Frankia casuarinae: one gene and its partner. The protein of the gene in region 1 interacts with the protein of each later gene in a pairwise test. Links are inferred from orthologs where the notes say so. Each region holds a gene or a part of one and is shown in the gene's direction. Other genes may lie near its edges.

Region 1 (16,480 bases):
CCAAGTCGGCGAGACCGTTGTTTACCCGCATCATGGTGCTGCTCTGATTGACGCGATTGAAACTCGCGTCATCAAGGGCGAGGAAAAACTCTATCTCGTGCTGAAGGTCGCTCAGGGCGATCTGACTGTCCGAGTTCCGGCCGACAACGTCGGCATGGTCGGGGTGCGTGACGTCGTCGGGCAGGACGGGCTGGAACGGGTGTTCGAGGTGCTCCGCGCCCCGCACACCGAGGAGCCCACCAACTGGTCACGACGGTACAAGGCAAATCTTGAGAAGCTCGCCTCCGGCGATGTGAACAAGGTGGCTGAAGTCGTCCGTGACCTGTGGCGACGCGATCGCGAACGCGGTCTTTCCGCGGGCGAGAAGCGAATGTTGAGCAAGGCCCGGCAAATCCTCGTCAGCGAGCTTGCGCTCGCCGAGGGCACCAACGAGGACAAGGCGGAGGCCATGCTCGACGAGGTTCTCGCCGGATGATCGTAGGCTCGTTGGCGCAGGCGTAATTCGTCCGGCCGACAGGCGATCTATTCGGCACGGCATGATAATCCGGAAAGGCATTCTCTTTCCGGGAGACCGCCGTCCCGAGCGCGTTGCCGACTCAGGTTCCGGCTGAGTGGGCGTCGAGACGGTGGTGGGCGGTGTTGCGCCCACCGGCGGCTCGCGCCGAGCCGGCTGGATCGGCCAGGCCCTCGTGGCGGATGGCACACGGGAGGTCCTGTGGTGGGCGAAGGTCACCGGTTGCCGGTGGCGAGCCCCCGGGTGGCGGCGATCGTGCCGGCTGCCGGCCGGGGTGAGCGGCTGGGGGGAGGTACTCCCAAGGCGCTGCGAGCCCTCGGGGGCAGGCCCATGCTGGTGCGCACGGTGGAATCGTTGCGTCGCTCCAGGCTGGTGACGCAGATTGTCGTCGCGGCGCCACCGACGCTGGTCGATGCCGTGGCCCAGTTGCTTGGCGGGGACGTGTATGTGATCGCCGGAGGCGCCGAGCGGGTGGATTCGGTCCGCCGCGCCCTGCGAGCCGTGGACGACGACGTCTCCGTGGTACTGGTCCACGACGCCGCCCGGCCGCTGACGCCCCCCGAGCTGGTCGACGCGGTGGCGGCTGCGGTGCTCGACGGACATCCCGCGGTGATTCCCGTCGTGCCGCTGGCCGACACGGTCAAGGAGGTGGACGCCGACGGGCGGGTGGTGCGTACCCCGCCGCGGGACGGTTTGCGAGCCGTGCAGACCCCGCAGGGATTCCGCCGCGACGTGCTGAGCGCCGCGTATGCGCTCGAGGACATCGCTGTGACCGACGATGCGGGCCTGGTGGAGGCTCTGGGAGTGCCGGTGACGACCATTCCCGGCGCGCAGGAGGCATTCAAGGTGACTCGACCGGCGGATCTCGTGCTCGCCGAGGCGCTACTCGCCCGCTGCGACCCCGCGGACGACGCCCGGTCCGCGGAGGCCCGGTCCGCGGAGGCCCGGTCCGAGGAGCCTCAGTTCGCGGGTGCCCGGTCCACGGACGCCCGGAGTGGCGGATGACCGGCGGCCCGCGGTGGGACGAGCCCGTCGTGGACGCCGCGCCCATCAGCCGGCAGGCCCCCGCGTCCAGCTTGGTGAACACGGTGATCCTGCCCCGGGTCGGCGTCGGGGTCGATGTGCATCCGTTCGCCGCCGGCCGGCCGTGCTGGGTGGCCTGCCTGGAATGGCCGGGGGAGACCGGGCTCGCCGGACACTCCGACGGGGACGTCGCCGCACACGCGGCCTGTGACGCACTTCTCACCGCCTCGTGCCTCGGTGATCTGGGTCGGGTGTTCGGCACGGACCGACCGGAGTACGCGGGTGCGTCGGGCGCGGTCCTGCTGGCTGAGACGGCTCGGCTTCTCGGTGCCGCCGGTTGGGCGATCGGCAACGTCTCGGTCCAGGTCATCGGGAACCGGCCCAGGATGGCCGGGCGTCGCGAGGATGCGCAGAAGGCGATGTCCGTGGCCTTGGGCGCATCGGTGAGCCTGTCGGCCACCACCACCGACGGACTCGGCCTCACCGGGCGGGGCGAAGGCTTGGCCGCCATCGCGACCGCGCTCGTCATCCGCGCCTGACGGCGGGCCCGTCAGGCGGTGATATGCCGTTTTGTCATCGACTGACTGCGTGCCGGCGCGGAGATGAGAGGGTGGGCCGACCCTGGCCCCTCCCCGAGGAGTCTGATGGCTGACCGCCTTCCCGAGCCGGTGAGGGCCCTTGCCGACGCCCGGACCTACGTCGTTCTGGCGACGATCCAGCCCGACGGCTCGCCGCGGATGACCGTGCTGTGGGTGGACCGCGACGAGGACGAACTGCTGCTGTCCACGGTGCGGGGACGTGCGAAGGAACGCGACATCGCAAGGGATCCGCGGGTCGGACTGATGTTCCTCGACCAGGGCGATCCCTACGGTTACGTCGAGGTCCGCGGGACCGCGACCCTGACCGAGGAGGGCGGCCGGGAACTGATCGACCGGCTGTCGGTGAAGTACACCGGAGACGTGTACCGGTGGGATGATCCGGATGAGGTCAGGGTGGTCGTCCGGGTCGTGGCGGACCGGGTACTGACGGTCGGCTGACCCTCCCCTTGGGTCCCGTCGATCGAGCGGGGGCCGTACCCTTGACAGATGGGTCTCCACCTCTACGACACGCGCAGGCGGCGTGTGCGGCCATTCGAGCCGCTACGCCCCGGTCACGTGGGCGTCTACGTGTGTGGGCCCACCGTGCAGGCGGCCCCGCACGTGGGCCACATCCGCACGGCGCTGCCCTTCGACCTGCTGCGCCGGTGGCTGGTGCAGTCCGGCCGTTCGGTGACCTTCGTGCAGAACGTCACCGACATCGACGACAAAATCATCATCAACGCGGATCGGGACGGCACCTCGGTCTGGGAGCTCGCCACCCGGCAGACCCGCGCGTTCGACGACGCCTACCGCACTCTCGGGATCCTGCCCCCGACGATCCAGCCGCGCGCCACCGGTCACATCCCCGAGATGATCGCGCTGGTGTCGGCCCTCGTGGAGGGGGGCTACGCGTACGCCAGCGGCGGTTCGGTCTGGTTCCGGGTGGGTGCGTTCGCCGACTACGGAGCACTGTCCCACCAGCGACCCGACGCGATGCAACCGTCCGTGGAAGCCGAGCCCGGCAAGGCCGACCCCCGCGACTTCGCGTTGTGGAAGGCAGCCAGGCCCGGTGAACCGTTCTGGTCGTCCCCCTGGGGTGACGGCCGGCCGGGCTGGCATCTGGAATGCTCTGCGATGGCCGGAAAATACCTCGGCCCGGTCTTCGACATCCACGGCGGCGGACTCGACCTGGTTTTCCCGCACCACGAGAACGAACGGGCCCAGACGGTCTGCGCCGCCACGGCCCGCCCGGCGTCGAACGCGGCTTCGGCCGATTCGCCCGGCCCCGGTGGTGGCGAGCCCGGTGGTGGCGAGCCCAGTAGCGGCGAGATGGCGCGCTACTGGATGCACGTCGGCCTGCTGACGACCGGCGGGACGAAGATGTCGAAGTCGTTGGGAAATTCCGTCCTGGTGGCCGACGCCCTCGACGCGGTCCGTCCGCAGGTTCTGCGTTATCACCTGCTTTCCGCGCACTACCGGTCCACGCTCGAGTACAGCGCCGAGGCACTGGCGGAATCCACCGCGGCCCACGACCGGGTGGAGACCTTTGTCCGCAACGCGTTGGACATCCTCGGCGGGCCCGGGGAGGCGGCGGCACTGGCGGCCGACGAGGTCGTCTCGTCGGTGGCAGGGGCGCAGCCGACGGTGGCCGGAGCCCGGCCGGTGCCGGTTCCCGGGCCGGGTGGTGAGTCGAGGCTCACTCCGCGGCGGGCCTGGTCCGATTTCACCATCGCCATGGACGATGATCTCGCCGTCGGGCGTGCGCTGGCGGCCCTGTTCGGCGCGGTGAGTCAGGGAAACCAGGTGCTGTCGAAGGCCCACAGCCGGGAGCTGGCCGGGTGGGTGGACGTGACCCGCCGGATGCTGAACATCTTCGGTCTCGACCCGCATGAGCAGTGGCCCACCGCAGGTGCCGAGTTCAGGCCGGCGCTGGACGGCGCGATGCAGGTCGTGCTGGATCTGAGGTCCGCGGCCCGGGCCCGACGGGACTACGCGGAAGCCGACGCCATCCGGTCGAGACTGGCAGCCGCCGGCCTGATCGTGGAGGACACTCCAGAGGGCCAGCGCTGGCATCTGGCCTGATCCGATCGGCGGGTCGCCTGCCGCCCCGGACAGCGGCAGGCGACCTGGTAGATCAGCGGGCGCGCAATGTGATGCGCGTCCAGGCGCCCAGGTAGACCCGGTCCCCGTCACGAAGCGGAACGGGCTGGCCGGGCTCGATGGGGTCCGGTTCGTCGTTCAGTCGGGTGCCGTTGGTGGAGCCCGGGTCGCGGACCGCGTAACCGCCGTCGGGCAGCAGTTCGAACAGGGCGTGGCTGCGGGAGATCCCTGGGTCCTCCGGCGCTCCGGACAGGTCGATGTCGGGATGGATGCCACGGGACTCGCTGCGCCGTCCCACGAGCATCTGAGAGCCGGCCAGGGCGAAGACCCGACGAGGGTAGAAGGTCGGGAACGGGACCCGGTGGTCGTCGCCGCTGTCGTAGTACTCGCGCTCCGCCTCGACGATGGCCTCCCAGACGGTGCTGCCCGCCGACGCGCGGTCCCGGTCCCATCCGGCACCACGCCCGGCGCCGGCCCGCGGGTCGTCGAGGACCGCGTCACGGGGGTCGACGTGGCCGCCGCGGGTGCCGCCGAGTTCCGGATCGCCCAGTCGCGGATCGCCCAGTCGCGGATCGCCCAGTCGCGGATCGCCCAGCCGCGGATCACTCAGCCGCGGATCACTCAGTCGCGGATCACTCAGCCGCGGGTCGGCGCCGGGCCGAGCGTGCCGCGGGTCGGTCGTGTGCCGCGGGTCGGTTGTGTGCCGCGGGTTGCCGCCCCGGCTCTGGGTGACCCGGTCGCCGGCTGGCGCGGGCGGGGCGGAGGCGTCCATGCCCAGCGGGTCCGCACCGTAGCCGTACTCGGCGTCGCGCCGGCTCCGGCGGTGCGTGTCCGACTCGCGATCAAGGTCGCCCCGCGGATCCGGATATCCACCCGGCGTCCGGCTGTCGCGGCCGGTGGGGTAGCCGCCGCGGTCGGCCCGGTCGTCATGGCCGCGGCTGTAGGGGTCGCGGTCGTAGGGATCGCGGGGATCGCGGGGATCGAGGTCGGGGTAGCCGCCCGGGACGCGCTCCTCGCGGCTGTCGCGGCCGGTGGGGTAGCCGCCGCGGTCGGCCCGGTCGTCATGGCCGCGGCTGTAGGGGTCGCGGTCGTAGGGATCGCGGGGATCATCGCGGGGATCGAGGTCGGGGTAGCCGCCCGGGACGCGCTCCTCGCGGCTGTCGCGGCCGACGGGGTAACCGCCACGGTTCTCCGGCGTGCCCCAGTCCCGGCCGTAGGGATCGCGCCCGTGGTCGATCCGGTCGTCGGGGGCCGGCCGCTCGTCACGCCCGCGTGGGTAGGGGGCACGATCATAGCCACCGGGCGGGCCGTAGGGGTCCTCCTGATAACCGCGGCCCCCCCGGGACTGGTCGGGGTAGCCGTCGCGGCCATACCCGCCATACGCGTCGCCGCCGCGCGGGTCGCCGCCGCGCGGCGGGTCCGTCACCCCGGGCAGGTCGGCTGGCGAACGGCGGATGCCCAACGGGTCGTAGCCATCTGGACCGTCCGCATCCGGGCCGGTCTGCTCGGCTGGCCCACGCCGGCGGTTCCCGTCAGCCGAGCGGCCGGGGGCATCTGCTCCGTAGGGAGCTCGCCCGCCGTCCTCCGGACGGTATTCGTACCTCTCCTGACCACTCATGATCCCAATTCCGCACCGATCGCAGTAGTCGGGTCGTGAGACAGGTGCCCCGTAGGGCATCGTGCCCTCACCTGATCACCGGTTCACCCGGAGGGTCCTCGTCGACCGTGTGTCAAGGACCATCTCATCGATCTCATCGATCTTCTTGACGTTCTTCTTCAACCGAACCGTACCTGTTGTGGCATTGTCGACGTGAACCACCTTCTGTAGGAGGCGGTAGGTGTCTCCGTTGCCGGAGGCGAGCGCCAGCTGAGCGCCGCGTCCGAGCAACAGTGTCGCAGTCGCCTCGTCGTCGGCCCGACGCGCCTCCAGACCCCGTAGCACCGCGGCCGCGAGTTCCGCCTGGTCGGTGTAGTGGGCGACCGGGTCGTTGATCCGGCTCCACTGGGTCTCATCGTCCGTCCAAACCGCTCGGACCAGCGCCTTTGACGTCACCCGGCCGTCGACGACGAGGCTGACCCGCGCCGCCAGCGCCTCGGTTCCCAGCGCGCGGGCGGGCACCTGGACATTCAAATGGTAGTCGCGCGACTCGATTCCCCACGCGCCGGTACGGTACCGGAAGGTACTCGTTCTGGTAGACCTCCGCGGCGAAGGCGCTCATCAGTCCTCCACCCGGGCGGCCACCACCGTGATGTTGTCGTGTCCCCCGGAGTTGATGGCGAAGTCGACGAGGTGGCGGGCGACGTCGATGGCCTCGCAGTGGGGTGGGAGCTGGTTGACGAGCGCGGCCATCACGTCTGGCCGGGACGCGTAGTTCCACAGCCCGTCGCTGCAAACCAGTACCGTGGCCGGCGCCTCGATCGGGAACATCTCGGTGTGCGGCGCGACGTCCTCGACGTCGCCGCCCAGCCAGCGGGTGAGGGTGTGCGCCCGCCGGTGCGTCTCGGCCTCGTTGGCCGGGATGAGCCCCGCGCGCGCGGCCTCGGCCGCCCAGGTGTCGTCGGCGGTCAGCCGCTCGCACCAGCGCGGACCGAGCAGGTAGACCCGGCTGTCGCCGACCCAGCCGACTGTGACCATGCCCGGCCCGTCCGGGGTCGGCGGGGTGACGATGGCCGCGGCGAACGTGCACGACGGCGCCATCCGCCCCTCGGCCGCGCTGAGTTGGGCGATGGTCGCCTGGGCCGCGTCGACGGCGGCGTGCAGCGCGGCCTCGGCGTCCTCCGGGGAGAACCCGCCGACAACCGCGCGGGGCGATGTTCGCGGCTTCTTGTAGTCGGCATACGACGGTTCGAGGATGTCGAGCATCTCCTCGGCCCGGCTGACGCCGCGCGACGGGCGGGTGCCGTGGTGGACGGGGCGCCCCGGGCCGTGGGCACGCACCGCATCCGCGAGGACGGCCATGGCCGCGGCCGCCGCGGCGGCCGAGGCCTGCCCGGAGCCCGGAGTGGTCGATACGCCGTCACACACCACCGCGATCAGCGTGCCGTACACGACGGCCAGGCCCATGGCGTCCTCGTTGGTGGTGTGCCGGACGCCGCGGTCGCACACGCCGGCGAGCTGGCCGAGGTCGACCTCGCTGTGGTCGGCGTCGCCGTGGCCGGGGTGCGGACCCTCCAGCCCGTGACCACAGACCTCGCAGTACCGGTCGTCGGCATACACCGGTGCCGCGCACACCGGGCAGCGACCCAGGTCGTCGTCGAGTTCGAACGGCCCGCTCCCGGTGATCTGGTAGGCGACCGTGGGGGCGTCGTCATGCGGGTTGAGGTCCACCGTCATGCCGCCGGGAGAAATCGGACGCGGCCGGAAACAGCCGGGAGAACGCATGCGGGCGGTGTGCGCAGAGCCATGTGCTGGGTGCCTCCTGCCCCTGACGATCGGGTCGTCGATGCTCGCCGTGGCCGTCTCGGGACACCGACGGCGCGCGCCCGATGATCGACCGAAGTGGTCGCACTCGTCGAGCTGGTCATCACACATTCATGGAGATGTATTCTCCCAGCTTCCCCCACGGCACGTCGAGGGTGTAAATCGCCGTGCCGGCGACCTGATCCGACGCGCCCGCCATCGTCGGCGGGCGACCCTAAAAGAGCGTAAAGGCCGGGGGTGGATGGTGGCAGGGCCCCCGCATCCCGGGGAACCCCGGGCCTGCCGATCGGCGTGGTCACGCGGCCGCCGCTCATGACCCGCACCTCCGCTCGCGTCGTCACGTCGTCTCCCCGGGTCCGCCTGGGCCGCCGGGCCGGGAGGTGGCGCTCAACGTTCTATGCCGGGCATTCTCCAGGAATGTCACCGCCGCGGCGGTGACACCGCCAGGTCGGGGAGCACACCCGCCGAACGCCCGCGACGGCGTGCCGCGCGGCCCGGCAGCCGTGACGAGCGCGGTACCGTAGGCCTCCACTCCGCCGAGCGTGGTGAGACTGGCATCGAGATCGTCGATGTTGATCAGGTGGCTCCCCGCCTTCGCCATGGGGCACCAGCGGTCTTCGGCCCGCGACCACCCGGCGGCGGGTGGAAGAACGATGCGCACCTGACCCTCCTGACGCCGGTGAGGAGCGGCCGGACCACATCAGGTCGGGCCGTGGGCCTGCCGGCCCTCAGGATAGGGCGCCGGGTCCCCGGAAACGGCCATGTCGAGGTATGCCCATGGCAGAGCTCCTCCGCCGAGTTCCCGCCGAGCTCTCGCCGAGCGCGCCCCGACACGCCGGTGTCGTCCGCCGTATACCGTGGTCACATGGTCATTCCCCGGGCGTGTACTGGTCGGTGGTCCTGATGGCCGGCGCCGCTCGCCGGGACAGCGGGATCGCCCGCGGCGGTCAGGGCGGTCGGGCCGCCAAGGCCGGTTCCCACCGCAAGGGGGCCTCCACGGGCAGCGGCGGTCACGGCCGCAAGGCGCTGGAGGGCCGTGGGGCCACTCCGCCCGCGCAGCTGCGCCCCGGCCATCCCGCCCAGCGTCGTGCGGCGGCGGCTGCGGCGGCCCGTTCCGCCTCGGCCGGAGCCGAGCGGGGTCGAGCGGCCGCCGGCCGGCGCGGGGATGGTGGCCGCGCCGTCGCAGCTGCGGCCACCACCGGGCCGAGCGCCGTGGGGGGTTCCGCGGGGGCCGGGCGCCCACGGCGGACCGAGGGCGACGAGCTGGTGGTCGGGCGCAACGCGGTGGTCGAGGCGCTGCGGGCCGGGGTACCGTCGTCGACCCTTTTCATCGCCGGCGGGCTGGACTTCGACGAGCGGCTCGCCGACGCCCGCCGGCTCGCCGGGCGGGCCGGGATCGCCGTGGCCGACGTCGGCCGCACGGATCTCGACCGGATGTGTGGCACCGCTCCGCATCAGGGTCTCGCCCTCGTGGTACCGCCGTTCCGGTATGCCCATCCGGATGATCTCCTCGCCCGCGCGCGCTCGTCCCCTCCGGGTCTGCTGGTGGCGTTGGACGGGGTCACCGATCCTCGCAACCTCGGGGCCGTGGTGCGCTCGGCCGCCGCCTTCGGTGCCCACGGCGTCGTCGTTCCGGAGCGTAGGGCCGCCGGCGTGACCGCCGCGGCCTGGAAGACCTCGGCGGGGGCTGCCGCCCGGCTGCCGGTGGCGCGCGCCACCAACCTCGCCCGCACGCTCGTCTCCTACGCGGCGGGCGGCCAGTTCGTTGTCGGTCTGGCCGCGGACAGTGAAGTGAGCATCGACGAGCTCACGATGGCGACCGACCCCCTCGTCCTGGTGATCGGTTCCGAGGGACGCGGGTTGTCCAGGCTGGTCGAGCAGCGCTGCGACGTGAGGGTCCGGATCCCCATGGCGGGTGCGGTGGAGTCCCTCAACGCGGGGGTGGCCGCCGGGATCACGCTGGCCGAGATCGCCCGCCGCCGTCGGATCGGCTGAGCCTGCCGATCGGTGGGTCCGCCGGGTCTCCGCCGGGCGGGGCCGCGGAAGTTGAGCTGGCCGACGTCGCCGTGACCGGGAAACCGTGACCGGGAAACGTAGCGCGCAGCCCCGTGTCCCGGACGGGACACGGGGCTGCTGACCGCGCGCCGATCAGTACCGGCCGGGCGCGGACGGTGAAGGCTGGCGCGGGAAGTCGGGCAGCTCAGATCTTGTGACCCCAGCACGGCTTCGAGGCGTACCAGGGGCTCGTCCCCTGCTGGGCGTACAGGATGCGGGCGCGCTGCCACTGCTCGGCGACGCTGGCGTGCTGCGGCAGACCCTTGCCGCCGACCCCGTGCCAGGTGCTGGGCAGAAACTGGAACAACCCGCCGGCGCCGATGGAGTTGACCGCGCGGGGGTTCCCCCCGGACTCACAAGGGATCACCTTGGAGAGGAAGTGGTCGGCGTTCGTCGACGCGCTGGCCGGTTGGGACAGCGCGAGGCCACCGCCGATCGAGGCCGCGAGAGTGGTGGCGGCGATCAAGGCCCGGGAACCGAGCCTGATGCGGTTGAGACCACGAGCGAGCGAACGAGCGTTGGACATTGAGTTGCCCTTCCCCACGCCTGCGAGGTGAGCTGTCGGGTTCGGGCTGGGAATGCCCGGCCGCGCATCGCGGCTTCACCCCGAGGACGTCTTTTATCGGCGCCCGGAATTGGTTCCCCCGCTCCTGCCAAAGGTTTGATTCTCGTCGAGCGGGGGCAGGATTCGGCGTGCCGCCCGACGCATGCCATCAGGTGACGGCACGGCAACGAACATAGCTGAGAGTGACCCGGGAAAAACAAGAGTACGTGAGGATGCACACAGTGCACCCCACTTACTTGTCCCGATCTTTTTAATGGTGTTTCGCGCCCGCGTGCGCGCCCGATCCTAGAGGTTGTTCAGTGGGCTGAAAATCCCCAGTTCGTGGCTGGGTCGTCACGCTGACGGTAAACAATACGCGATGCGTGGGGAATCTGTTCCGCCGCGTGGCGATCGAGCCTCCACTACCCGCTGCCGGCAGTCTCTAACCAGGTTCCGAAAAAATCTGTGTCGACGTTCCGGCGGACCCGCACCTATCGCCTGCTTTCCGGACTATACGGCACGAGGGAACCATGTCATATGTCGGATCTAACAGTCCGTGTCGGACACCCGGTCCCGGCGCTGCGCCGTCGGCACGTCGGCACGTGGGCACGTCGGCATGCCGACGTGCCGCCCGCGGGGCGGGTGCGTTCGGGTTGGTCAGCGGTTGTAGGACCAGGCCGAGCCGGTACCCCGGTACTGCTCCACCGGGATCGGTGTGGTTCCGGCCCGCATCCGATCCGTGTAGAGCTGACCGTGCAGGTGATCGATCTCGTGAGCGACGAGCCGCGCCAGCCCCTGCCGATAGACGGTGATGTGCCGGTTGCCATCGATATCGGTGTGTTCGACGTGCAGCTCCAGCGGCCGGGGGACGAGGCCACGGACGTCGAAGAAGCTCAGGCAGCCCTCGTACTGCTCGTCGGTCTCTCGGGAGGTCTCGATGACGCTGGGGTTGAGCAGCGTGAGCGTGTCGCCGCCCGCGGTACGCACGATCGCCGCGGCGCGGTTGATGCCGACCTGCGGCGCGGCGATGCCCAGGCCCTTGCCGAAGGTGTGCAGGGCGGACACCCGTTCGAGGGCGGAGGACAGTTCGGCGACGACCCGGCGCGCGTCTTCGGCCTCGTTGGGCAGAGCGAACGGGCGGGCCGGCTGCCGCAGGATCGCCTCACCCTCCTGCACGATGCCGACGGCCGCCATCTGATCGCTGGGACGTGTTCCGGTCTCCGTGGCCGGATCACGTTCCGGCACGGTGGCCCGGAAGTTCCATTCCAGCCGGTAGCGGGCGTGCAGCGGCGGCTCGGTGGTCGACCAGGTGAAGATCCGCCGGTCGCCGGAGTCGGTGCGGGCGACTGCGGTCCGCAACGGGAAGGCATCGGCGGTCATCGACGTCTCCATGCCCCAGACCACGGGATCCAGCTCGGCCGGAAAGTCCAGCCGCACCGAGAGGAAACTCGTCGGTACCCGCACGGCACGCTGGAACCACGGCCCCCACTTCTCCCTGCTTACCTGGTAGCTGTAGTTGATCCACGCCGATTCGCCGGGATAGAGCGGAAATCGTCCTCGGCTGTTCTCGAAGAGCAGCCAGACCTCCTTGAGCGCGTCCCAGTCGGTCTTGACCTGCCAGGCCATCTGCTCGCCGCCACAGTGCGCGCTGAGCTGGAGGTCCTCCCAGCGCAGCGGATCGGATCGGTACAACCGCGCGGAGCGTTCCGGATCTCCCGGGAACCGGTCGACCGATATCCGCATCAGATACCGGGTTACCGGTTCGCTGCCGGCGTTGAGAAGACGTCTTCGCTGGTGGGCGACGTACATGCTGTCGTCGTAGCGGAGTTCGGCCCGGTCCTCCTCGACGACCAGGCCCCCCGGTCCGGGGGGGAGCCGGCCCGGGCTCTCGGCGACGACGGGGCCGGGGGCCGGGGCCGGGTCGACGGAGGGGGTCGCGACGTGGGCTACCGGCGTCGGGCCGGATCCGGCCGGAACCGTTGGCGGCCCGGGCGGCTCGCGCACGTCCCGTGCCGCCTCCCACGGCCGTGCGGCCAGGTGGAAATAACTGCCCGGGATGCGCAGCGCGTCGGTGATGCGTTCGATCAGGGAGAGCCGGGCGATGTGGTCCTCGCCCTGCATGATCCGGCTGACCCTGCTCTGGCTGAGCCCTTCCACCGGAGATGCGATGCGATTCTGGCTGGCACCGTCGTACTTCTTCATCAGCCGGAACACCGTGCGGAAGTCCCGCGTCGCGCACGCCGCCCGGAAGTCCTCCCGGGCCAGCAGCCTGGGCGATACCCGGTAAGGTCCAGATTCGTACGACATCGAAACGGCCTTCCATGTCGGTACGGTCGGTGAAGGCCGGAGTGAAATCGGGCGATCAGTCCTCCGTCAGTCGACACATCAGGATAACGACGCCATGTCAAACGGGCACAGATGTCCGGCTGAATGCTCGACTGTCGGGTATCCGACAGCGCGGGATCGGCGGTTTCCCCGATCTTTCCGGGTTTTTGTGGTAAGGCGGATGTCGTGTCTGACTCCTTGCGGACAGCGACGGCTGCTGGTGGCGTGCTGTCGCCGCCGGCCGGGGTGACAGGAGGCGCACCCGCCGCCTGGAAAGAGCTCGTTCCACCCAAGGAACTAGGTCTTCGTCCCGTGGCGATCCGGGCTGCCCTAGCGGCGCGATCCGGGCCTGATGCCCACCGATGCCGCCTCGCTCCTCGATGTCCGACGGCCCGTCGCGGCGGACAACTGTGGAGGGTTAGGCACGGTTTGGCGGCCGTAAACCGGTTCGCCTCCCAATATCTTCGCTTTCGGCCATCTATTCGCGATCTTCGGCGTTTCGCGCCGGGACATCCTCGGCCAAGGCCGTGCGGATGCGACCGCCGAGACGGCCGGGTAGTTCGGTCAACGGGGTCCAGCGGTAGTCAGGGAGCGACCCAACCACAACTGATCAACCAGATGTGGGGGGTCAAGTTTCCGAGACTCGTGGCCCATACGAGAAAGGCATGCCTGACTGACGTTTCCGGATCCCGGTCGCCTGCGTCAGTCTTGGTGGCAGGCCGGTCCCGCCCCGCGTCGAGCCGCGACCTCCGCCGGGCGGGGCCGGCGTGATGCCGAGCCGCGGCCGGGCGCGACGCCCAAGACCTCCGTCGGGGGGCTATGGACAGGTGGCCCTGCCCTGCCCAAGCAGGGCCACCCTCGGCCTCCGTTCAGCCCTCGCCGGTGAAGTGCAGAGTGACGCGATGCCGGTCCGACGGCCAGGCGGGCACCTGGAGAACGCTCCGGTGGGCTGTCTTTCCCCGCGGCGTCATCGCGACTTCGACCGAGCGCTCACCCGCCGGGATGAACACATCTACGCCGGTGATGAAGCCGATCCCGAAATACGCCGGAATCGGCATTGTGAGGTGGGTGACGCCGTCGGAATTCCGGTCGAACAGGTAGACGCCCAGGGCCAGTTTGGACCGGGGCGCGTCGGCGGCGTTCAGCACGTTCTTCCCGTCGATGCTGAGGACGTCGTCGGCGTTCCCCTGGTCCCCCCACCATTCGAGCGGGCGTTCGACGACCAGATCGGTGTGCCCGGGACCGGTCTCCATCCCGCCGCCGATCTCCTGGCCCGGCTGGCTCGTCAGCAGACGTACGAGGTGATCGTCGCGGCGGAACGGCTGGTAGTAGAAGTGGTGGTCGGGTTCCCCGCCGCGTACGATCACGAACTCGTAGGTGGAGGCGCCGTCACCTCGGAACGGACCCCAGGATCCGTCGCCGGAGAGGTGGAAATAACCTTTGAGGCTGTTCGCCCCCCGCCGACCCGTCCGTGGGTCGACCCGGTGAACCTCCAGCCTGGCGTCCCGCACACCGACATTCATCGGATAGCGCAGGGCCCGGCCGGAGATCTCGATCGGGCCCTGCTTCGGCACCACGTCGGTCGTGTGCGGAGTGGTTCCGGTGAGAAACCGGTACATCTCCCTGAAGGTGGCCGTCGAGGTCAGGAGCTGGGCGCGGTCCTGGTCGACGAACCGCACGTTGACGGCCCCCTCGACGCGCCGGGTCGGATCGTTCTCGCCCCAGACCGCCAGGGTGGGCACTCCGGCCGGGGGTCTACCCGCGAGCGAGCCTCCGACGGTGACGTAGTGCGCGACCCGGTTCGCCCGGTCGGATGAGCTGGTCAGGTACCGCTCGCTTAGCGCGGCGCCCTCGAGATGTGCCACCAGATCGAGCTTCTTCGCCCCGGTTGCCTTGAGGATACTAGCGATCTTCGCATCGAGGTCCGGAAGGACCTCCTCGACGGAGTTGGCCGAGGACGACGCATCGTAGTCGAAGGCCTCGACGTAGTCGACGGGATAGCCGTTTGCGGTGAATCGTTGCGCCGGTGTCTCGAAGAGGCTGCCCGACCCAAGGCTGCCGTGCACGAACAGGATCGGGAGGCGAGAGGCGTCCGGGGCGGCGACCGCGGCCTCCGCCAGCTCCCGCGCGAGCGCCGGGGAGCGTCCCGCGCCGGACTCCGTGCCACCAGCGCCGGAACAGGCGACCGCCAGTCCGGCGATGGCAAGCGCGCTCAGCAGGTGGAAGTAACGGCGGCGAGCCACTCGACGTCCCTTTCCCTCGGGATATCCGACGGCCACGCACCGGGCCACCGTCAGCATTTCTCCTGTCGGTTACACCTCGGTAGCGGCGCACCACTGGATCGGACGTTCTGCGCGTCCGACACGTCTCGTGCCAGAGCACAGTACATCGGGCCGGCGCATGTGACGGCCAGGCCCTCGTGAGCTTCGGTGCGGACGCGGCCGTTCCCCTGGTCAAAAACAAGGTGCGGGCCCGGCCGGTCGCCTGTCATCATCTCGGCATGGACAGCGTGGCCGGCGGGGTTCCGCATCAGGAGATACGGTCGCCTGGCATCGGTTCCCGTGGCGCCGGTCAAAACGGCACCGGCCTGGACGATGTCGGCACCGCCGTGGACAACCTCGTTTCCCGCCGGGTGGAGCGGCATGCCGCCCTGCGTTCCTATCTGCGTTTCGTCGCGACCTTCAAGGGGCCGGCTCTCCTGGTCGTCGGTGTCTTCGTCCTGTCCAACAGCCTGCTCGCCGTGATACCGGTCCTCATCGGCCTTCTCGTGCAGGCTCTCGCCAGCGCCCCGGTACAGACCCACGACGCGTACCTGTACGCCGGCGTCCTTCTCGCGTGCAACATCGGCCATGACCTGACCTGGCGTGGTGCCGAGGTGCTGTATCTCCGGCTACTCAACCACCGGGGCTACGAATACGAGAACATTCTCTTTGGAAATGTCATAAACGAGCGATATCCATACTTCGTCGGCAAGTTCACCGGAAAGATCAGCAGCTATGTGAGCACGCTCGGCCGCGAGTTCCGAGAGATCCTCGAGACGGCGTGCTTCACGTACGTTGAACAGCTGGTCAAGGTTCCGGCGATCCTAATGATCATGTTTTCGGTTAACCTTTACTCGGGCCTGACCTTCCTGGGTTCCGTCGCGATCATGCTTCTTGTTGGCAGGCACACCGTCCGTCGTTCGGCCCGCGCGGAGAAGCGGCTCGCGGACGAGGTCTCGGAGATGGACGGTTACGTGATCGACGTCATCTCGAACTTCGTGAGCGTGAAGTCGTTCCTCCAGGAGGAGGCCGAGTACGAGCGGGTCCGCCGGCGTCGTCGCCAGGTCATCGCCGCCGCGTATCGCTCGTCCTTCTGGAGCATTGTGTTCTGGACCTCGATGAGCCTCGTGGTCCGGTACCTCGTCTGGCCGGTGTCGATCGTCCTCAACCTGTATCTATTCCTCCACGGTGAGATGAGCCTGGCCCAGTTCACGACCTTTCTCTCCGCGCTGGTCCTCTTCTCCGACTTTATCTGGGGGACGGTGTGGGAGATTGCGCAGCTCAATCTCCGACTCGCCCGCATCGAGGAGGCCTACCACTACCTCTTCGCCGGTCGGAACATCCTGTCAGCCGGTCCGGATAATTCGGCCAGTCCGGATAATTCAGCCGGTTCAGCTGGTTCAGGCCGTCCTGCGGTTCTTCCCGCGGTTTCCGGTCGGCTGCAGTTCCAGGGCCTGTCGTTCGCCTATCCCGAGAACGACCGGAACCTCGTGCTCGCGGGCATCGACCTGGCCATCGAGCGGGGCGAAAAGATCGGCATCGTGGGTCGCAGCGGAAGCGGCAAGACGACGTTCATCAAGCTGTTGCTAGGCTACTACCCGCTCCCACCGGGCATGGTCGCCGTGGACGGTGTTCCGGTGTCCAACCGCCAGCTCGCTC
Region 2 (13,560 bases), 4.4 Mb from region 1 along the record:
GACGAGGACGGCCCCGGCGACGCCGGCCAGCAGCCGCCGAGCGCTGCGGACCCCACGGTCCCCGGCCTGGTCCTGAGTGCTCCGCCCCCACCTCGGCGGGTACGCGCCACGGGCGCTCGATGCGGCGGTGGCGGACGGTGCCGACCCGTTGATCGGATCGCCGTCGACCGGATCGCCGTCGCCGAATCCGCTGTCAGCCGCGGGGGGTGGGTGGGATTCGCCGGTTTCACCGATGAGGGTGGGACCGCCGGTAACGGCATCCGTGTCGGGGAAGACACCCGGGCGTGGGGAGACACCCGGATAGGCCGGCGTGTCCGAGTCCCGTGGACGGGATGCCGGGCGCTCATAGCGGGTCGGACCGGACGGCGGCACGGATGCGGCGCCGGTCCCGGCTGGCCCCGTGCTCAAGCTCGTGGTGGTCGGGGACGGTGTTACGTCGGGCGGCGTGGTGTCGGGCGGCGTGATCCGCAGGGAGGTCGGCTTCGGCGAGAACGAGTACGTCCGGGACCCCCCGAACAGGGGATCGTCGGCCGGGGGAGTCCAGCCGTCGAGGTCGGGGTGCGCGCCACCCGGGCGGGGAATCGTCGCCGCTGTCGGGCCCGTGGTGCCTCCCCGGCAGGCCGGACCGCCGCCCTCCGACGCGCCCTTCGACGCGCCGGCCGACCGACGGCCCTCGGCAGGCGCGGGAGACGCCCGATCATGGCAGGCGCCTCCGGACAGCGGGGTCGGCCCCTCGTGCCCGGGGGCCCCGGGCCCCTCGCGCCCGTCAGATCGCCCGCTGCCCATCTCCGTCATCCTGGTGAGAATAGCCAGGTTGTCGGCGGGATTCAGCGCGGTCAGGTGTCCATGGTCGGTGGCCGGACCGACTGCATGTCCGTACTCCCGGTGCTCTCCCGTACTCCCGTACTCCCGATACTCCAGCCTTCCGTGCCCCCCCGGTGGACCGCTCCGATCGCCTGGTAACCTCAAAGACTGCTGCGCGTGACACGTCCCGTCTGCGCGCTCCACATTCTTGACGAGATCCGCGAGAGGCCCCTTGGGAGTCTCCTGGCGGGATCGTCCGAACGAGAAGGCAGACCTGTGCGCACGTACCAGCCCAAGCCCGCGGATGTCCAGCGTGTGTGGCACGTCATCGATGCCACCGACGTGGTGCTCGGTCGGCTGGCGACCCAGGCCGCCACGCTCCTGCGTGGAAAGCACAAGCCGTACTTCGCTCCGCATATCGACACCGGCGACTTCGTCGTCGTGATCAACGCGGGTAAGGTCGCCCTGAGCGGGAACAAGCGGGAGCAGGCCCAGTACCACCGGCACTCCGGCTTCCCGGGCGGTCTGCGCAGCACCTCCTACGGGGAGCTGCTCGACACCCGTCCGCAGATCATCGTCGAGAAGGCGATCAAGGGCATGCTGCCGAAGAACAAGCTCGGCCGAGCCCAGGGGACCAAGCTGAAGGTCTATGCGGGTCCGACTCACCCGCACCAGGCGCAGCAGCCCACCCCGTTCGAGATCATCCAGGTCGCGCAGTAGCCGCGGACCTCCTGAGCCGGTCGCCGGGCGGGCTCTTCCCGCCCGGCGGTATCGGCCCCGGGAACCACGCATCAACCGAGGAAGGAACGCGACGTGGCTGTCGTGACCGACGTACAGGGCAATCCCCGCGCCACCGGGCGGCGCAAGGAGGCGGTCGTCCGGGTGCGTCTGCTCCCGGGGACCGGGCAGTGGACGCTCAACGGGCGCACGCTTGAGCAGTATTTCCCGAACAAGGTGCACCAGCAGCTCGTCAACGAGCCGCTCAAGGCACTGGATCGGATGGAGTCGTACGACATCGTCGCCCGGCTGCACGGCGGCGGCGTCTCCGGGCAGGCCGGTGCGCTGCGGCTCGCCCTCGCCCGCGCGTTGACGCTGGCGGAGGAGGAGTCCCGGCCTACCCTGAAGAAGGCCGGCTTCCTGACCCGTGACGCTCGGGTCAAGGAGCGTAAGAAGTACGGGCTCAAGAAGGCCCGCAAGGCTCCGCAGTACAGCAAGCGCTGACCTTGGATCCCCTTCGCGGGCGTGCCCCCGGAGGCGTGCTCCCGGAGGGGATCGGTGCCACCGGTGCCCCCCTCGGTCTCCGCCACGATCTTCGACGAGGGAGACCTCAATGGTGAGGCTCTTTGGCACCGACGGCGTCCGAGGTGTCGCCAACATCGATCTGACCGCGGAGCAGGCGTTGTCGCTGGCTTCCGCGGCGGTCGAGGTCCTCGCTGGGCCGAACCGGACCAGCGGGCCCTCCGGCCGCGGTAAGCCGGTAGTGGTCGTCGGCCGGGACACGCGGCCCTCCGGGGAGTTCCTGGAGGCCGCGGTGGTCGCCGGGCTCGCGGCCTCCGGTGCCGACGTGGCCCGGATCGGGGTGGCACCCACGCCCGCGGTGGCTCACGCCGTCGCGGCCAGCGGCGCGATGTTCGGCGTCATGCTCTCCGCCAGCCATAACCCGATGCCGGACAACGGCATCAAGCTGTTCGCCGCCGGCGGCCTCAAACTGCCCGACGAGGTCGAGGATGCCATCGAGCGGCGGATGGCCCTACCTCCCAGCCGCCGTCCCGTCGGCGCCGACGTCGGTCGGGTCCGCGACGAACCGGTTCTCCTCGACCGGTATGCGGCGCATCTGCTGGCCACGCTGCCGGTGCCGCTCGACGGCCTGCGGGTCGTCGTCGACTGTGCCCAGGGCGCCGCCTCCACCTTGGCCCCTCGGGTGCTGCGGGCGGCCGGAGCCGACGTCGTCGCGCTGCACGCCGACGGCGACGGGATAGCGATCAACGACGGCAGCGGTGCCACCCATCTCGACAGCCTGCGTGCCGCGGTCGTGGCGCACGGCGCCGACGTCGGCATCGCCCATGACGGCGACGCGGACCGTTGCCTCGCCGTGGACGCGACCGGTGAGGTCGTCGACGGCGACCAGATCCTGGCGATGTGTGCTCTGGCGCTGGCCGAGCGGGGTGAGCTGGTCGACGACACGGTGGTGGTCACCGTGATGTCGAATCTGGGCTTTCACCACGCGATGCGGGAGGCCGGTATCACCGTCGTCACTACACCCGTCGGAGATCGGTACGTGCTGGAGACGATGCGCGCCGGAGGCTACGTGCTCGGCGGTGAGCAGAGCGGGCACGTGGTGTTCCTGGACCACGCGACGACCGGCGATGGGTTGTTGACGGCGTTGCGGATCCTGGGCCGGGTCGCCGAGACCGGACAACCGCTCGGCGAGCTCACCAAGGCGATGACCCGGCTGCCCCAGGTGTTGGTGAACGTGCGTGGCGTCGACCGGACACAGGTGGACACCAATGAGGAACTGCTGCGGGCCGTCGCCCTGGCCAAGGCGGAACTCGGTGACGAGGGTCGGGTGCTGCTGCGGTCGTCCGGCACCGAACCCCTCGTGCGGGTGATGGTCGAGGCGGGCACCGACGCCGCCGCGCGGGCGGTCGCACAGCGGCTCGCCGCCGTCGTGCGCACCGCGTTGCCGCCGGCGCGCTGACCGATCCCGCCGCTGACCGATCCCGCCGCTGACCGATCCCGCCGCTGACCGGTCCCGCCGCGGCCACAAGCGGACACCTTGCCCCGAGCCTCCCCCGGTACGCTCTCACCCCCGGGAACCTGCGTACGCTGAGCCGCATGTGCGGGATCATCGGTTACGTCGGCGACCAGGCGGCCCTGGATGTCGCGTTGAACGGTCTGCGGCGGTTGGAGTACCGCGGTTACGACTCGTCGGGTGTCGCCGTGGTCGGCGCCGGGGCACTGCGGACGGCGCGTCGTGCCGGCAAGCTGTCCAACCTCGAGAAGCTGCTCGCCGAGAATCCGGATTCCAGGCCGATGCCCGGCACCACAGGCATGGGGCATACCCGGTGGGCCACGCATGGTGGACCAACCGACGCGAATGCCCATCCGCACACCGACTGCACCGGCGCCATCGCCGTCATCCACAACGGGATCATCGAGAACTTCGCCGCGTTGCGGGTCGAGCTGGAGACGGTCGGCCACGAGCTCGCCAGTGAGACCGACACGGAGGTCGTCGCCCATCTCCTCGAAGTCGAGCTTGCCGGCACCGGCACCGGCACCGGCACCGGTGCTGGTGCTGGTGCTGGTGCCGACCGCGGGTACGACGGGGGCGCGCATCCGCTGACCGTCGCGCTGCGACGGGTCTGCCGGCGGCTGGAAGGCGCGTTCACCCTGGTCGTGCTGCACCGCGACTTCCCGGAGGTGGTTGTCGGGGCCCGGCGTAACAGCCCGCTGGTCGTGGGGCTCGGTCAGGGGGAGACCTTCCTCGCCAGCGACGTCTCGGCCTTCATCGCCCACACCCGGGAGGCGCTGGAGATCGGGCAGGATCAGGTGGTCGAGGCCCGCCGGGACGGTGCGACGGTGACCGACTTCGGCGGCCAGATCATCGAGGGTCGGCGCTACCACGTCGACTGGGATGCCAGCGCCGCCGAGAAGGGCGGCTACCCGTACTTCATGCTCAAGGAGATCAGCGAGCAGCCGACCGCCCTGGCAGACACGCTGCGCGGTCGGCTTTCCGCCGACGGTGCGATCGTGCTCGACGAGGAGCGGCTGTCTGGCCAGGATTTCCGGGACGTGGACAAGGTCTTCATCGTCGCCTGCGGCACCGCCTACCACGCCGGCCTCATCGCGAAGTACGCAATCGAGCACTGGACCAGGCTGCCCTGCGAGGTCGAGATGGCTTCGGAGTTTCGCTACCGCGACCCGGTGCTCGACCGGTCCACCCTCGTCATCGCGATCAGCCAGAGCGGCGAGACGCTGGACACGCTGATGGCGGTCAAACACGCGCGCGAGCAGAAGGCGCGGGTGCTGGCCATCTGCAACACCAACGGTTCTACGATCCCTCGGGAGTCCGATGCGGTGCTGTACACCCGCTGCGGCCCGGAGGTGGGGGTCGCGTCCACCAAGACCTTCCTCGGGCAGGTCGCCGCGTGCCTTCTCGTCGGCCTGTTCTTGGCCCAGGTGCGCGGCGTGCTCTACGGCGACGAGGTCGCCGCGTACGTCGAGCGGCTCCAGCGCATGCCCGAGCTGATCGAACGGACGCTGGGAACGGTCGAGCCGGTGCGGGAGCTCGCCCGCGCCCTGGCCGACGCGAAGGCGGTGCTATTCCTCGGTCGTCATGTGGGGTACCCGGTGGCCCTGGAAGGGGCCCTCAAGCTCAAGGAACTCGCCTACATGCACGCCGAGGGGTTCCCGGCGGGGGAGCTCAAGCACGGGCCGATCGCGCTCATCGAGCCCGGCCTGCCGGTGTTCGTCGTTGTGCCGTCCCCGCGGGGTCGTGCCAACCTGCACGGAAAGATCGTTTCCAACATCCAGGAGGTCCGGGCGCGTGGCGCCCGCACGATCGTGATCGCGGAAGAGAGCGACACCGCCGTCGAACCGTTCGCCGATCATCTCATCCGCGTGCCCGCGACCGCGTCGCTGTTCGCGCCCCTGGTCACGACGCTACCGCTGCAGGTCTTCGCGTGCGAGCTGGCGCTTGCGCGCGGCCTCGATGTCGATCAGCCGCGTAACCTGGCGAAGTCGGTGACAGTCGAGTAAGCCCTTCCCCACACGGCGCCTTCCCCACACGGCGCCTTCGGCGCAGTGTGGGGGCCCCTGGCATCGGGCGCCGTTCGGGGTTTCTGTCAGCTCGCCTTCGGCGAGCTTCCTGGGGTAGTCGACGGCGCCTTCGGCGCAGTGTGGGGCCCCTGGCATCGGGCTGCGGGGGCTCGGGCCTGCGGGTCAGGGGCCTGCCGGTCAGGTGGACGGCGTCGCTCCGTGCTGACGGCCGTGCCAGGCGACCGTCGCCTCCCACAGCGCATCGGCGACGGCGTCGTTGTCGTCGGCGGCGTCGAGCAGGGTCTCGACAAGTTCGGCGCGAGGGGCGCGGCTGAGGAAGACGCGCATCGCGGCGTGGACCGGGTCGTCGGTGAAGAGGGTCTCCTCGCCGAGGATCGTGCCGTCCTCCCCCTCGTCGTCCTCGGCGAGCCCCGCCGAGCCGGTGGCCACGAGGGCGACCGCGACCGCGTGCCGGCAGAACGAGCCGGTGGATCCCTCGGTGCAGGTACAGCCCGTCCGTGGCCCGTCGTCGGCCGCCTCCAGGCGGACCTCGTACGAACCGTCGTCGTCCACCGTGCCGGATGCGTTGGTGGGGCGGATACGGAGTTGTTCGACTCGACCGAGAAGAGCCAGATTCACCCCTTCCATGAAGACGTCGGTGCCGGCGTGCTGTGCGCAGGCGCGTTCCTCGAAGGCTGCCTCGAGCGGGGTGACGGCGTCTCCGCCGTGCCCGTTCTCCCCGGACCCCGAAATGATCACTGCTCAATCCTACGGAATTCGCGCGGTTCGGGGATGCCTAGCCGAGTAGGTCTTGTCATCGATTGCATCGCGATATATCGTGAGCCTACGTGATGGAGCGTGAGCGGATTGCTCCGGTCGCGCCGATTCGAAGGGAATGATCATGGTTTCACAGGTGATGCCGGGCCCATGGGGCCACTGGGGATGCGAGGCCGGGTTCGGCCCGTCCCGGCTGCGGGACTTCTTCGAGGCGATGAGCGCTTGGGGGCAGTGTGGTGGCCGGTCGGAGGCGGTGGCCGGCGAGCAGGACCACCCCGAGAGCGGTCGGGCCGGTCGCGTCGGCCGTGGCGGCCACGGTGGGCATCGTGAGCACGGTGGGCATCGTGAGCACGGTGGGCATCGTGAGCACGGTGGGCACGCGGGAGGCGGGCCGAGAGGCCGCCGGGGCGGACCGGGCTGGCCGTTCGGCGGCTTTCCCGGTCCGGGGTTCGGTCCGGGCTTCGGCGGCCCCGGCTTCGGTGGCCCCGGCAGCTTCGGCGGCCGTGGGCCGAAGGTGGGGCGGGGCGACGTCCGGGAGGCGCTGCTCGCGCTGCTGGCCGAGGAGCCCATGCACGGCTACCAGATGATCCGCGAGCTTGCGGAGCGCAGCGGTGGCATCTGGCGGCCGAGCCCGGGGTCGGTCTACCCGGTCCTGTCACTGCTGGCCGACGAGGGTCTCGTGCGCGCGGAGGAGGCGGAGGGCAAGCGAGTCTTCCATCTCACCGACGCCGGGCGGGCGCACGTCGAGGCACGCGCAGGGGAGCGCAAGCCGTGGGAGACTGCTGCGGCGGCGGTCGATGACGATCTCACCAGTTTGCGAACGCTGGCGTTCGCCGTCGGTGCGGCCATCGTCCAGGTGGCCCAGGCCGGAGACGAAGCGCAGATCGCCGCGGCGCGGTCCCTGCTCGCCGAGACCCGCCGTGGTCTCTACCGGATCCTCGCCGGGGACGACGTCGAGCCCCCGATGAGACCGGAGGGTGCCGCCACGGGCACCGGCGCGGACAAGGGCCGCACCGCTCCCGATGGCGACAGCTAAGGACGACGGCAACGGCGGATCGGCCCCAGGGCGGGCTGCGACGCACTGATCGGCGAAGCGTTGATCAGCGGGGCGCGGGCGCCCTCGGCGAGATGGGCGTGAACCGGCTGGCGGGGACCTCACCGGCCACCCCGGTGCCGACGGCGGCGCAACACCGCGTTTGTGGGAACCTTTCCGGGTGGCGGTGGTGGGCGTCGGAGTGGACGTGGTGGATGTCGACCGGTTCGCCGCGACGCTGGCGCGCACGCCGGGCATCGCGATGAGGCTGTTCACCGCGACCGAACGCGGCCTCGCCCGGCCTGAGCGGTTGGCTGCCCGGTTTGCGGCGAAGGAGGCGGTCGCCAAGGTTCTCGGCGCACCCCCCGGTCTCGAGTGGCACGACACCGAGGTTGTTCTCGGTACCGGGGGGCGACCGTCGTTACGGATCATCGGCACGGTGGCCGCCGCGGCGGCCCGGCTCGGCATCGCGTCCTGGCACCTCTCGCTCACCCACGACGGCGGCGTGGCCGTGGCGATGGTCGTCGCCGAGACCTGAGCACGGTCGGGTCCGGTGGGTCCGGTGGGTCCGTGCCGGCCTGTCGGGCGCCCGCGGATCGGAGCGGGGCAGCATGTCGGCATGCGCAATGCCCATACGGTCGAACAGGTTCGAGGTGCCGAGGCGCCGCTGCTCGCCTCGCTGCCCCCCGGCGCTCTGATGCAGCGGGCGGTGCACGGGCTCGTCGCGCACGCCGCACGACGCCTCGGGCGGGTCTACGGTGCCCGCGTCGTCGTGCTCGCCGGCGGTGGCGACAACGGTGGTGACGCCCTCTGGGCCGGAGCGCGGCTGGCCGCCCGAGGGGCGCGGATTGATGCGGTGGCACCCGGCCGCACCCACCCGGAAGGCACCGCAGCCCTGCTTGCGGCCGGTGGCCGACTGCACCATCCGGGTCCGGTGGTGGGCGCGGGCGGTCCGGCGGGTGCGGGGCAGCCGATCGACGATGAGCGGCTGCGTATCCTGTTCGCCGCCGCCGATCTGGTGCTGGACGGGTTGCTCGGCATCGGGGGCCGGGGCGGGCTGCGCGAGCCGTACGCCCGGCTCGCCGTTCTGGCACCCCCCGAACGGACGGTGGCGGTCGACGTCCCCAGCGGGGTGGACGCGGACACCGGGGCCGTCGCGGGGCCGGCGGTCCGGGCGAGCAGTACCGTCACCTTCGGTACCCGCAAACGCGGCCTGTGGCTCATGCCCGGTGCCGCCCACACCGGCCCCGTCGAGCTGGTCGACATCGGACTGGACCTGCCTGAACCCGACCTGTGCGCTCTCGACGACGCCGACGTCGCCGCGGCATTGCCCGTTCCCAGCCCGACGGCGTCCAAGTACAGTCGCGGGGTCCTCGGCCTCGTCGCCGGCAGCGACGCCTATCCGGGCGCCGCGGTGCTCGCGGTCGGCGGCGCGCTGCGTGGTGGCGCCGGGTACCTGCGGGTAGTGACCGCGGGGCACGCCGAGAAGGTCGCGGGCGAGGCCGTCGGCGCGGTCGTGAGCAGGGCCGGCGATTTCGTGCGGATGGCGCATCCCGAGGCCGTCGTGACCGTCATCGAGGCCGGTGACGCCGACACGATGCTGGCCGCCGGCCGGGTCCAGGCCTGGGCGATCGGCCCAGGCCTGGCGCCGGGACCCGCGGTCCGTACCCTGCTGACGGCGTTGCTGGCGACGGACCTTCCGGTCCTGGTCGACGCGGGGGGCCTCGACCCGCTTGCCGAGATCATCGCGGCGCGGCCCGCCGTCGCCGAGCGGGCGGCGCCGGTGCTGATCACACCGCATGAGGGCGAGTTCCAGCGGTTCGTCTCGGTCGCCCTTGGCCGGGACGCGCAGGCCACCGTCGCCGAACTCGCCGACGATCGGCTCGCTGTTCTCCGGCGGGCCGCGGCGGCGACGGGAGCGGTGATCCTGCTCAAGGGCGCCCGCACACTCGTCGTGCGGCCGGATGGATCGGCGCTGGTCAACACGACCGGATCGGCATGGCTGGGGACCGCCGGGACCGGTGACGTGCTGACCGGCCTGATCGGCTCGCTGCTCGCCGCCGGGCTCGCCCCCGCGACGGCCGGGGCGGTCGGCGCCTATCTGCACGGCCGGGCCGCCGAGCGGGCCCCGGCGCCGCTGGCAGCGAATGATCTGCCCGCCCTCCTGCCCCAGGTCATCGGCGACCTGCTTGACCGGCGACGGATGCCACGCGGAGTAGCGTGACGGCGTGACCGAACAGCGAGCCGGTTCTCCGGCCGGGAATGATCTTCGTTCCTGTGCCGTCATCGATCTCGACGCGGTCCGCACGTCGGTGACCGCCCTCGTCGCCCGGGCAGGCGACGCCGCCACCATGGCGGTCGTCAAGGCTGACGGCTACGGCCACGGCATGATCCCGTGCGCACGGGCGGCCCTGGAGGGCGGGGCCACCTGGCTCGGCACGGCGTTCCTTGAGGAGGCGCTCGCCCTGCGCGCGGCCGGGTTCACCGTCCCGGTGCTGTCCTGGCTCGCGGCGCCCGGTGAATCGTTCGCCGCCGCCATCGCCGCGGATGTCGACCTGTCCGCGTCCGCGGGCTGGGCGCTCGAGGAGGCCGCCGCCGCGGCCCGGCGGACCGGCCGTACCGCCCGGGTGCACCTCAAGGCGGACACGGGCCTCGGCCGGGCGGGAGCCACGGAGGCCGACTGGCCGGCGCTGTGCGACGCCGGGGCGGCACTCGAGGCCGAGGGCGTGATCGAGGTGATCGGTGTGTGGAGCCACTTCGCGTTCGCCGACGCCCCCGGGCATCCCACGGTGCAGGGTCAGATCGGGCGTTTCCGGGATGCGATCGACATCGCCACGAAGGCGGGGCTACACCCGTCCGTGCGGCATCTGGCGAACTCGGCGGCTACCCTGGTCAGCCCGGAGGCGCATTTCGACCTGGTTCGACCGGGAGTGTCCGTTTACGGACTGTCCCCGGGTCCGGAGATCGGGCCGCCGGCGGCCTTTGGCCTGCGCCCCGCGATGACGCTGACGACGCACGCCGCGTTGACCAAGCGGGTACCGGCGGGAACCGGCGTCTCCTACGCGCACCGGTACACGACAACACGCGAGACGACGCTCGCCGTGGTGCCGCTGGGCTACGCCGACGGCATCCCCAGGTCCGCGACGAACACCGCGGAGGTGCTGTTCGGCGGGCGGCGCCGACGCATCGCCGGCACGGTCTGCATGGATCAGTTCGTCCTCGACGTGGGTGACGACCAGGTGGCGGCCGGCGACGAGGTGCTGCTCTTCGGCCCCGGCGACCGCGGCGAACCGACCGCGGACGACTGGGCCGCGGCGCTGGGCACCATCAACTATGAGATCGTCAGCCGGGTCGGGGCTCGGGTCCCCCGCCGCTACGTCTGACGGCCCGCCGGGCGGCGCCGGACGAGTCGAAGATGCGGGATGCGGGATGCGGGCTCAGCCGCAGCCGCCGGGGCCGCAGGCACCGCCGGAACCGTGACCGCCGGTGGGCGACACGTGGCCGCCGAGCGAGCCGCGCTCCATCCGCCGACGCACGGGACGGGAGACGGCGGCCTCGCGCTCGGCCTCCTCGAGGCGGGAGCGGGTGGTCAGTGTCAGCATCACCGGCCCGGCCGGCACCGGAGCCGGAGCCGCGGCGCCGGGGCCCTCGGCCGGCTCGGTGTCGTCCGGCACCCCTAGTGCGGCGGCGCGCTCCGGGCCCGTCAGACGACGGCCTGCGCTCGCCGGGATGTCCTTGCTCCTGTGCCACCTCAGCCGCACGATCTCCGCCTCCGGTCCACACTCGCTGATCGATCTGATCCCACTGGATCCGTCCGCTCCCGGCTTCTCGATCCAGCCGATCCAGCCGATCCAGCCGGGGCGGCACTTCCACGGTAGTCGGCCCGCTCCCACCCGGTCCGGTGGACGTCGGTGCTGTGGCCTGCGCCCGGCTTGTCGTCTTCACGACATTTGTCGTCTTCGCGACGCCCGGTGCCGTCGCGACGCGTCGCACCGGCGTGGATCCGGTGCTGTGGGGCGGGGCTCATCCCCTAGACTCGGCCCGGAGTCGTGACTGGCGCATCGAGGTGGAACTGACCACCGGGGAGCGATCGAGCGGAACGGTGCCGCGCGCCTGGGCACCCCCGGCCGGATCAGACCTGCCGGAGGTCAAGGTGCATCAACCACCGATTCCCCACCTCGCCGTCGCCGATCCCGAACTCGCCGGTCTCGTCGAGGCCGAAGCCACGCGCCAGTTCTCGTCGATCAGGCTGATCGCGTCGGAGAACTACGTCTCTACCGCGGTGCTGGAGGCGTCCGGCTCCGTGCTGACCAACAAGTACTCCGAGGGCTACGTCGGTCGGCGTTACTACGAGGGCCAGCAGGTCATCGATCCGATCGAGACGCTTGCGGTCGACCGTGCCAAGGCGCTGTTCGGGGTCGAGCACGCCAACGTCCAGCCGTACTCGGGTTCCCCGGCGAACCTCGCCGTCTATCTGGCCTTCGCCGAGCCGGGGGACACCGTGATGGGCCTGTCGCTGCCGATGGGCGGCCATCTGACCCACGGCTGGAGCGTCTCCGCGACCGGCACGTGGTTCCGCAGTGTCCGGTACGGCGTGCGCGCCGACACCGGCCGCATCGACCTGGACGAGGTGCGCGACCTCGCTCTGGCCGAGCGTCCCAGGATTATTTTCTGCGGCGGTACGGCGATCCCTCGGACGATCGACTTCCCGGGGTTCGCCGCGATCGCGCGGGAGGTCGGGGCGGTGCTCGTCGCGGACATCGCGCACATCGCCGGGCTGATCGCGGGTGGGGCACACCCCTCGCCGGTGGGGCACGCCCCGGTGATCTCCACCACCACGCACAAGACGTTGCGCGGCCCGCGTGGGGCGATGCTCCTCTCCGACGCCGAGCACGCCACCGCGATCGACAAGGCGGTGTTCCCGGGCCTGCAGGGCGGGCCGCACAACCACACCACCGCGGCGATCGCCGTCGCACTGCGCGAGGCGGCGGCACCCGCGTTCCGCGACTACGCGCACGCGGTCGTGGCGAACGCCCGCGCGCTGGCCGAGGCCCTGGTGGAGCGGGGCTTCGACCTGGTCACCGGCGGTACCGACAACCATCTGATCCTGATCGACCTGACCAGCAGGGACATCGGTGGCAAGCCCGCGGCCCGGGCGCTCGACCAGGCCGGGATCGAGCTGAACTACAACGCGGTGCCCTTCGACCAGCGCAGGCCCTTCGACCCGTCCGGTATCCGGCTGGGAACCGCCGCCATCACCACCCGCGGTCTGGGGGTCGGTCACATGCCGGTGCTCGCCGGCTGGATCGACGATGTCGTCAAGGCCGCCGTGGTCGGCGACACCGCGACCATCACCCGGGTCCGGGAGCAGGTCACCGAGCTGACCGCAGCCTTCCCGATGCCGGGCTTCGCCTGAGCACGGGATCCGCGCACAGGACCGGTGATCTTCCCCGGCCGCGCATCCGACGTCCCCAGGTCCCGGCCGACGCCCCCCACGTCCCGGCCGGGGGGCCCGTCGGCCGGCGTGGCCGGGTGCATCATCGGTGCAGAAGAGGCACCGAGGAGAGGTGGCGCCGATGGCGAAGACCGTGGGTGCGATCGCGGGTTCCCGCACGGCTCGGGCCACGGGATCGCTCGGGGTGGTTGGTGCCGCCGCCGTCGCGGCGGGCCTGGTCGCCGAGCGGCGGATGATCCGCCGTCGGCGTGAGACGGCCGATCTCGCGTCCGACGCGCGGATGGGGCCGATCGGGGGCTGGGTCACCACCGTGATCGCGGGGGACGGTGTTCCGCTGTATATCGAGGAGACCGGCCCGTCGGACGCCCCGGTGACGCTGGTGTTCGTCCACGGGTTCTGCGTCACGGCCGATTCCTGGATCCTGCAGCAGCGGGCGCTGACAGACCTCGGCCGGATGGTCTTCTACGATCAGCGGGCGCATGGGCGTTCCGGGCCGTCCGAGGTCAAGAACTGCACTATCGACGCACTCGCCGACGACCTCTTCCGGGTGATCACCGAGCGGGTCCCCCGGGGGCCGATTATCCTGGTGGGCCATTCGATGGGCGGCATGACGGTGCTGGGCCTGGCCGACACCCACCCGGAACTGTTCGATGACCGCATCGTCGGGGTGGCCCTGCTCGCCACCAGCGCCGGTGAGCTGGCCCGGCTGACCTTCGGGCTGCCGGCGTCGGTG

The links.
Region 2: the proteins of rlmB (region 1) and FRANCCI3_RS03115 interact in binary tests that used the Escherichia coli proteins (3 or more experiments, as listed by UniProt). The link is inferred for Frankia casuarinae from one-to-one orthologs.

What each region holds. Positions count from the first base shown.
Region 1 is NC_007777.1:5,061,349-5,077,828, reverse strand. What follows is about bases 7,670-10,585. They hold rlmB (23S rRNA (guanosine(2251)-2'-O)-methyltransferase RlmB), read left to right. Parts: upstream 7,670-8,539; coding sequence 8,540-9,631; downstream 9,632-10,585. Other genes in these bases: FRANCCI3_RS21465 (transglycosylase family protein), read right to left, coding at 9,837-10,217; FRANCCI3_RS21475 (hypothetical protein), read right to left, coding at 7,974-8,297. Outside these bases: FRANCCI3_RS21515 (CarD family transcriptional regulator), read left to right, coding at 1-475; ispD (2-C-methyl-D-erythritol 4-phosphate cytidylyltransferase), read left to right, coding at 719-1,519; ispF (2-C-methyl-D-erythritol 2,4-cyclodiphosphate synthase), read left to right, coding at 1,594-2,076; FRANCCI3_RS21500 (PPOX class F420-dependent oxidoreductase), read left to right, coding at 2,182-2,574; FRANCCI3_RS21495 (cysteine--tRNA ligase), read left to right, coding at 2,623-4,197; FRANCCI3_RS21490 (FHA domain-containing protein), read right to left, coding at 4,250-5,833; FRANCCI3_RS21480 (PP2C family protein-serine/threonine phosphatase), read right to left, coding at 6,434-7,549; FRANCCI3_RS21460 (peptide deformylase), read right to left, coding at 10,893-12,542; FRANCCI3_RS21455 (lipase), read right to left, coding at 13,430-14,803; FRANCCI3_RS21450 (ABC transporter ATP-binding protein), read left to right, coding at 15,061-16,480. UniProt on the Escherichia coli protein: Specifically methylates the ribose of guanosine 2251 in 23S rRNA.
Region 2 is NC_007777.1:696,913-710,472, forward strand. What follows is about bases 7,306-10,293. They hold FRANCCI3_RS03115 (NAD(P)H-hydrate dehydratase), read left to right. Parts: upstream 7,306-7,991; coding sequence 7,992-9,596; downstream 9,597-10,293. Other genes in these bases: FRANCCI3_RS03105 (PadR family transcriptional regulator), read left to right, coding at 7,306-7,375; FRANCCI3_RS03110 (holo-ACP synthase), read left to right, coding at 7,554-7,910; alr (alanine racemase), read left to right, coding at 9,601-10,293. Outside these bases: FRANCCI3_RS03075 (hypothetical protein), read right to left, coding at 1-786; rplM (50S ribosomal protein L13), read left to right, coding at 1,081-1,524; rpsI (30S ribosomal protein S9), read left to right, coding at 1,618-2,025; glmM (phosphoglucosamine mutase), read left to right, coding at 2,135-3,502; glmS (glutamine--fructose-6-phosphate transaminase (isomerizing)), read left to right, coding at 3,640-5,562; FRANCCI3_RS03100 (SWIM zinc finger family protein), read right to left, coding at 5,761-6,321; more of FRANCCI3_RS03105, read left to right, coding at 6,464-7,305; more of alr, read left to right, coding at 10,294-10,755; FRANCCI3_RS03125 (hypothetical protein), read right to left, coding at 10,810-11,133; glyA (serine hydroxymethyltransferase), read left to right, coding at 11,526-12,788; FRANCCI3_RS03135 (alpha/beta fold hydrolase), read left to right, coding at 12,949-13,560. UniProt on the Escherichia coli protein: Bifunctional enzyme that catalyzes the epimerization of the S- and R-forms of NAD(P)HX and the dehydration of the S-form of NAD(P)HX at the expense of ADP, which is converted to AMP.